Regions from separate parts of the Thiomicrorhabdus sp. Kp2 genome, predicted to be linked through region 1. Evidence: predicted binding sites of a transcription regulator. Region 1 holds the regulator's gene; the other holds the start of a gene.
What was found. Region 1 encodes FNR, which switches genes on or off when oxygen is low (the NO sensors DNR and NnrR bind a similar motif). Its sites were predicted from a motif close to TTGATNTANATCAA; they were not measured.
Positions count from the first base shown of each region.

Region 1 (3,425 bases):
TGTGACCGTTTTGGGCATTAAGTGTTACAAAAGAGGTAGGAGTACGGCCTTTGATAAACTTTTGTGTATGTTCGGTTGATATATTACGTTCTGTTAGACCTGTCAGTAGTTGTTTTGCTTCAGAATCTGCGGCTATTGATGTGCAAATATCTGTTTGGTGTCCATGTTGATTGAGTACGTATAAAGTGTTGTTAACGTTTCCACCAGTTGAAATTTGCTTATTTTGAGCGCGAATTTCTTCATCCTCTTGTGGGTGGTGTTCAACAGTCAAAATAATATCGAGTAGTGAATTTCCAACGCCTAAAATTTTTGCCATACTTTCTTCCATAATATTGATTTGATGATGTGGGCTGAATTGAACTTAACTTAACTCTTAAAGAGGGCTTTTCACGAGTATGTTGCAAGAGAAAAATGAGCAAAATTTTCCTAATTTAGGTGGGTAACACAGTGAATAGTGAGCTATTCACAAGTTTTTCAACAGCAATTAGGGAAGTTTTGGCTATTTTTCCAAATGTTGATTCGTGCAAAGGTCTCTTTAAGTATTAAAAAATGAAACAAATTCTAACACAGCACAAAAAAACGATGTAAAACATGTATTTTTAATTCAGTGGTGAATAAATATAAAAAAAGCTTGACAAGGTTTTATGTTGACTTAGTTTTTACAACTTAATAAAAGGTTTATGTTTATTTAGTAACATGTTGAATATAAAAGGTTATAGGTAATGCTTATAGTGGTATTTTATAGAGTGTTGATAATTCATTTCTTTTCCACAAAACCTGTGGATAACTTTGTGTGTAAAGTTATAAAAAAAGCTTTAAGTGCTTTAAAGTAGCGACAAAATATTAGATTGCTTAAAAAATAAGCAATAGTTTTAGGTATAAAAAAATAATTGTAATAAATGAAAATTTATAGGTGCATAAGCACAATAAAAATGAAATTTATCTTCAAAAAGATGACAAATAAAATAAAAACGATACAATCAAAAAAAACAAAAATAATAACGACTATAAATACACTTAATTCATTAGGGCTACTATGAATGAAATGAAATCTGCTTTTAATGCCAGCTGTTTAAACTGCGGGCTGCAGAAAATATGCTTTCCCACGGGATTGTTAAAATCTGATATTGATCGTTTAGATAATATTGTAGAAAGAAAATCACCTTTAAAAAAGAATCAACATCTGTATGAAGCTGGTCAAAAGTTTAACTCAATTTTTGCTATTAGAGCGGGAGTGATAAAGCTTTATTCATATTCGGATTCAGGTGAAGAAATTGTTCATGGCTTTTATTTGCCAGGTGATGTTGTTGGCTTTGATGGTTTAGTTGAACAACACTATCTATATAATGCTGTTGCACTGGACAGTACAAGTGTTTGCACTCTTCCTTATAGCGAACTTAACGAATTATCAATGAAAATTCCTAATCTCAATCAGCAAATCATGATGGTGATGAGCAAAAAAATGCAAGATGGACGTATGCATTCAGAGTTATTGATCAAACGAAATGCAGACCAAAGGGTTGCACAGTTTATCTGGAATATGGCTGAGAGGTATAAGGGAAGAGGTTATGCGTATGATGAGTTTCGTCTGAGTATTCTTCATCGTGATGTTGCATTATATCTAGGTTTAACACCAGAAACGGTTTCTCGTATATTAGCGAGATTTAATTCAGAACATGTTGTTAGCTGGAAGAAAAAAGAAGTCATCATCTATGATGAGGCTCAATTAAAAACAATTGCAGGAATCAGTAGTAGTTGCGATGTATGCAAAGAAGTTGGTTAAGTGGGAATGTACTAACTAATTTTTATTCTTGTTTATTCTTGAAGTTTTTATTGATTTAAATCAATTTGAATTGTAAATGGCTGTGGTGTAATTACTCCATGAAGACGCGGTTATTAGATTTGCGTTTTTCATAATGTAGCCCGCTTACCCGGTCAATAGGCCGGGGTCTTTTATATCTCTTCTGTAATATATCGCTTTTATTCAATCCGTTAACTTTTGCTAGAAAGTTTGTTTTTATAGCTGTTAAATTTTTACTTTTATAACAATTGGCTTTTTAAACGTGAATCGGTATATAATTTAATTTAACTTTTTTAATAAATTTTAGGATTTAGATAATGTCTTTTAAAAATATCTCACAATTATTTTTGGTTGGTTTTTTGGGTTTAACATTAATTGGTTGTAGTTCAACACCAAAAAATGTAGAAGATGATAATAGTAAAGAAATTGCAGCTTCTCAAGTTGATGCAGATATTGAAGCGGCAAAACGTGCAGCAGCTGAAAAAGCAGCAGCCGATTTAGCGGCTAAAAAAGCGGAACTTAAAGCAATGATTGACGGTAAAGTTGTTCATTTTGACTTTGATCGTTCGGATGTACGCCCTGATGATTATCAGTTGATTAAGGCGAATGCTGACTATATGGCATTAGAGTCTAATGCTTCTTTAACAATTAAAGGCTACTGTGATGAGCGTGGTACACGTGAATATAACTTGGCATTAGGTGAGCGTCGTGCTAAGGCTGTGCAAAATGCTTTAGTTGCAGAAGGCGTTAGCCCAAGTAGAATTACAGTGATTAGTTTTGGTGAAGATAACCCAGTTGATGAAGCGCATAATGAAAATGCATGGTCAAAAAATCGTCGCGCAGAGTTTTCTTACTAATTGAATATTTAATTCAATCAAACTGTATTTTTAAGGCCTTCCTGTCATAATGTCAGGAAGGCTTTTTTGTTTTAATTTACCTGAGTTTACCCATGAAAAACGATACACCCGTTGTCCATTATTTGTCTGACTATCAGGCGCCTGAGTTTGAATTTAATGCCTTATATTTAACCTTTGATTTGAAAACTACAGAGACCATAGTGATAAATCAAATGCAGGTTAAGAATTTATCAAATCAAACACATTTGATACTGGATGGTGAAAACCTTAAATTGTTATCCGTTTTACTGGAGGGCGAAGAGCTTATACAGCTCTGTCAGCAAACTCAAGAAAACCTAATTATTCCGTTAACAAGCCAATCTGAATTTGAATTAATTATCAAAACTGAGATAGCTCCTGAAAAGAATACAGCTTTAGAAGGATTGTATCGAACCAGTGGTAATTATTGCACACAGTGTGAGGCAGAAGGCTTTAGAAAAATTACCTATTTTATGGATAGGCCTGATGTATTAACTCTTTTTACAACCAAAATCATTGCCGATAAAACAGAAAACGCAGTGCTACTTTCTAATGGTAATTTAATTGAGTCTGGTGAGTTAGCCGATAATAGACATTATGCTATTTGGGAAGATCCTTTTAAAAAACCGTGTTATTTATTTGCGTTAGTAGCAGGTAATCTGGAATGTATTCAGGATACATTTCGCACCGCAGATAATCGTGATGTAGATTTGAGGATTTATGTTGAACCTAAAAACATAGATAAGTGT
Region 1 covers NZ_ARWI01000001.1:702,510-705,934, reverse strand. The annotation lists gene A379_RS03385 (PfkB family carbohydrate kinase) at 1-316, opposite strand, end outside; gene fnr (fumarate/nitrate reduction transcriptional regulator Fnr) at 1,037-1,783, shown strand; gene pal (peptidoglycan-associated lipoprotein Pal) at 2,119-2,658, shown strand; gene pepN (aminopeptidase N) at 2,751-3,425, shown strand, end outside.

Region 2 (3,425 bases), 600 kb from region 1:
TAAACCGCTTCGCCGTTGACTGGTTTGCCGTCAAAAGCGCCATTTAAATCAACCATATGCAAGCGACGTGCATCTTGATCTACCCAGCGTTGAGCCATGGCAACAATATCACCTGAAAATACGGTTGCGTCTTCCATAATGCCTTGACGAAGGCGTACGCATTCACCATCTTTTAAGTCGATAGCAGGAATTAATAACATTTTTTAAACCTTTAAAATTTATTGTCCGTTCCACTGTAAAAAGTTTTTAAATAGCTGTAAGCCGTGGTCAGCACTTTTTTCAGGGTGGGCTTGAATTGCAAATAAGTTATTGTGGCTTAACGCGGATGGAAATGTGATTCCGTGCGTTGTTTGTCCGCAAATATAGTCAGAATGTTCTGGTTGTACATAGTAGCTGTGAACAAAATAGAAGCGACTGTCTTGTGGAATGTTATGCCATAACGCGTGCTCTTTTGTTTGCAGGATCTGGTTCCAGCCCATGTGTGGTGTTTTTAGAGGGCTGTTTTCTTCAAAATCAAAATGCTGAACATTGCCAGGAATGACATCCATGCATTGAATGCCTTGGTTCTCATCGCTGTGGGTCATAAGAACTTGAAGACCCATACAGATACCTAAAAAAGGTTTTTCTTTAGCCGCTTGTTGTACAGGGTGAATCATGCCCGTTTTCTGCAAAGCATTCATACAGGCTTTGGCAGCACCTTGGCCTGGAAAGATGACGGCATCAGCATTGGCAATGTCGTCGGGGTTGTTGGTGACTAAAATACGAGTGTTTTCTGGCGACACATGTTCAGCCGCTTTGGAAACAGAGCGTAAATTACCCATGCCATAATCAATAACGGCAACTAGCTTCTGGTTCATTTATAGACTGCCTTTGGTAGAAGGCATTTTGCCTGCCATTCTCTCATCTTGGCTTAATGCCATGCGTAAAGCGCGGCCAAACGCTTTGAAGATGGTTTCGGCTTGGTGGTGAGAATTATGGCCACGTAAACAATCAATATGTAGTGTTGCGTTGCAATGATTAACAAAGCCTTGAAAAAATTCAAAGACTAGTTCTGTTTCAAAGTTTCCAATTTTTTCACGGGTAAAGTCGGCATTAAAGACCAGGCCTGGTCTCCCAGATAGATCAATTACTACACGAGAAAGCGCTTCGTCTAATGGTACGTAAGCGTGGCCATAACGAGTGATGCCTTTTTTATCGCCCACTGCTTTATTTATGGCTTGACCAAGGGTAATGCCTACATCTTCAACCGTATGATGGTCGTCAATGTGAGTATCTCCATTGGCCTTTATGTCAATGTCTATCATGCCATGTCGAGCAATTTGGTCTAGCATATGTTCAAAAAAAGGTACGCCTGTATCAAATGTTGCTGTACCGTCACCATCTAAGTTGACAGTGATTTGAATTTGAGTTTCTAAAGTATCGCGTTCAACGCTTGCAGTTCGCATAACATGATTCCTAATATAAAGTAGTTCAATATGATAACTGAAAATAATATTATTGGATACTTTGAGTCTTAATAATCACATGAAATCTAGTTGTTGAAGTTAGCCGTTAAACATGTGAATAAAAGCCTAGCACACAGGAAGTATAAAAATAATCTGAGGACCCCTATAAATTTTTTTTAGTATAAAGAGGCTTGTGTATTTGGGATAATGCCAAAGATTTTTTTAAGTGTCTAAGTTTATAAAAGCGCTTTTCAAGGCTTGATTCTATTGAATTTCTTGATGTGAATTAAGTTTTAAAGACGTTTTTGGCTGAGTTACAGTCCTGTTGCAGGTATAATGCGTGTTGAGGAGTCTGTATCTAAAATGGTCCGTTAAGTTTTTGTTTGTTTTGGGGCAAAAATTTAATGATAGATAAAGACAGAATATTAAGACTATAAAGGGGATCCGACTGATGGATACTACAGTAAAACCACAATATGATAATGGCGTGGTTAAGTATTTAGCGGTAGGTGCAATTGTTTTCTTGGTGTTAGGTACACTTATGGGTACTTATGCAGCAGCAGAACTTGCGTGGCCTGCGTTAAATTTTGATATTGCGGAAATCACTTTTGCTCGACTACGTGTTATTCATACGAATACCGTTATCTTTGCATTTGGTGGTATGACGTTAATGGCGACTGCGTTTTACACGGTTCAAAGAACCAATGGTGTAAAACTATGGAGCAATGGCTTAGCTTGGTGGACTGCAATTTTGTTCACAATTGGTCTTTTAGCAACAGTTGTAACTCTAGCTTTAGGGATGACAACAGGTAAAGAGTACCACGAGCAAGAATGGCCTTTAGCGATTGCGATTGCTTTGGTTTGGACAATGTATACGTTCAACTTTGTAATGACGATTGCTTCACGTAATAAAGAGACACACCCGAGTGTTTATGTTTCAAACTGGTTCTTTATGGGTATGATGATTGCAATCACATATTTATATGTAGTAAACGGTTTAGCTATCCCAGTTTCATTGTTCCGTTCGTACTCTATGTTCGCTGGTGTGCAAGATGCAATGATTCAATGGTGGTGGGGACATAATGCGGTAGGTTTCTTCTTAACGGCTGGTTTCCTTGCAATTATGTACTACTTTGTACCTAAGCAAGCACAACGTCCAATTTACTCTTACCGTTTATCTGTAATTCACTTCTGGGCATTAATGTTCGGTTATGTATGGTTAGGTGCTCACCACCTTCAGTACACAGCGCTTCCAGATTGGACAGGTTCATTAGGTGCAGTAATTTCATTGGCTATGATCATTCCTTCATGGGGTGGTGCATTAAACGGTATGTTAACGCTATCTGGTGCTTGGGATAGACTTCGTACAGATTATATCTTACGTTTCTTGATTATCTCTTTAGCCTTCTATGCAATGTCTACTTTTGAAGGGCCTGTAATGGCTGCAAAAACTGTAAACGCTCTTTCTCACTACACTGACTGGACGGTTGGTCACGTTCACTCTGGTGCGTTAGGTTGGGTTGCAATGGTTTCGATTGGTGCGCTATACCACATGGTAATGAAACTTTGGAATACTGAAATGTACTCTATGCAGTTGATTAACTTCCATTTCTGGTTGGCAACTATCGGTACGGTATTCTATATCGTTGCGATGTGGGTATCAGGTATTATGCAAGGTCTAATGTGGCGTGCTTATGATGAGTACGGAACGCTTGCGTATACTTTTGCTGAATCCGTTTCAGCTATGCACCCTTATTATGCGATGCGTGCATTCGGTGGGTTATTATTCTTCACTGGTGCTGCAATCATGCTATATAACGTTGTTATGACGATTCGTATGGCAAATGCTAAAGCGACAAATACAGTTGAAGCACACGCATAAGTAGTAAGTCAGATTAAGCGGTTGTTAAAACGCCGCTTAAATTGAAAAATTTATGAGTTGAGGAGCACAAACTCATGGCAGATAATGAAGCACCAAAA
Region 2 covers NZ_ARWI01000001.1:1,306,631-1,310,055, reverse strand. The annotation lists gene hisA (1-(5-phosphoribosyl)-5-[(5-phosphoribosylamino)methylideneamino]imidazole-4-carboxamide isomerase) at 1-200, opposite strand, end outside; gene hisH (imidazole glycerol phosphate synthase subunit HisH) at 219-857, opposite strand; gene hisB (imidazoleglycerol-phosphate dehydratase HisB) at 858-1,445, opposite strand; gene ccoN (cytochrome-c oxidase, cbb3-type subunit I) at 1,897-3,327, shown strand; gene ccoO (cytochrome-c oxidase, cbb3-type subunit II) at 3,402-3,425, shown strand, end outside.
Region 2: the regulator FNR is predicted to act here: its motif matches at 1,722-1,735, upstream of ccoN (cytochrome-c oxidase, cbb3-type subunit I).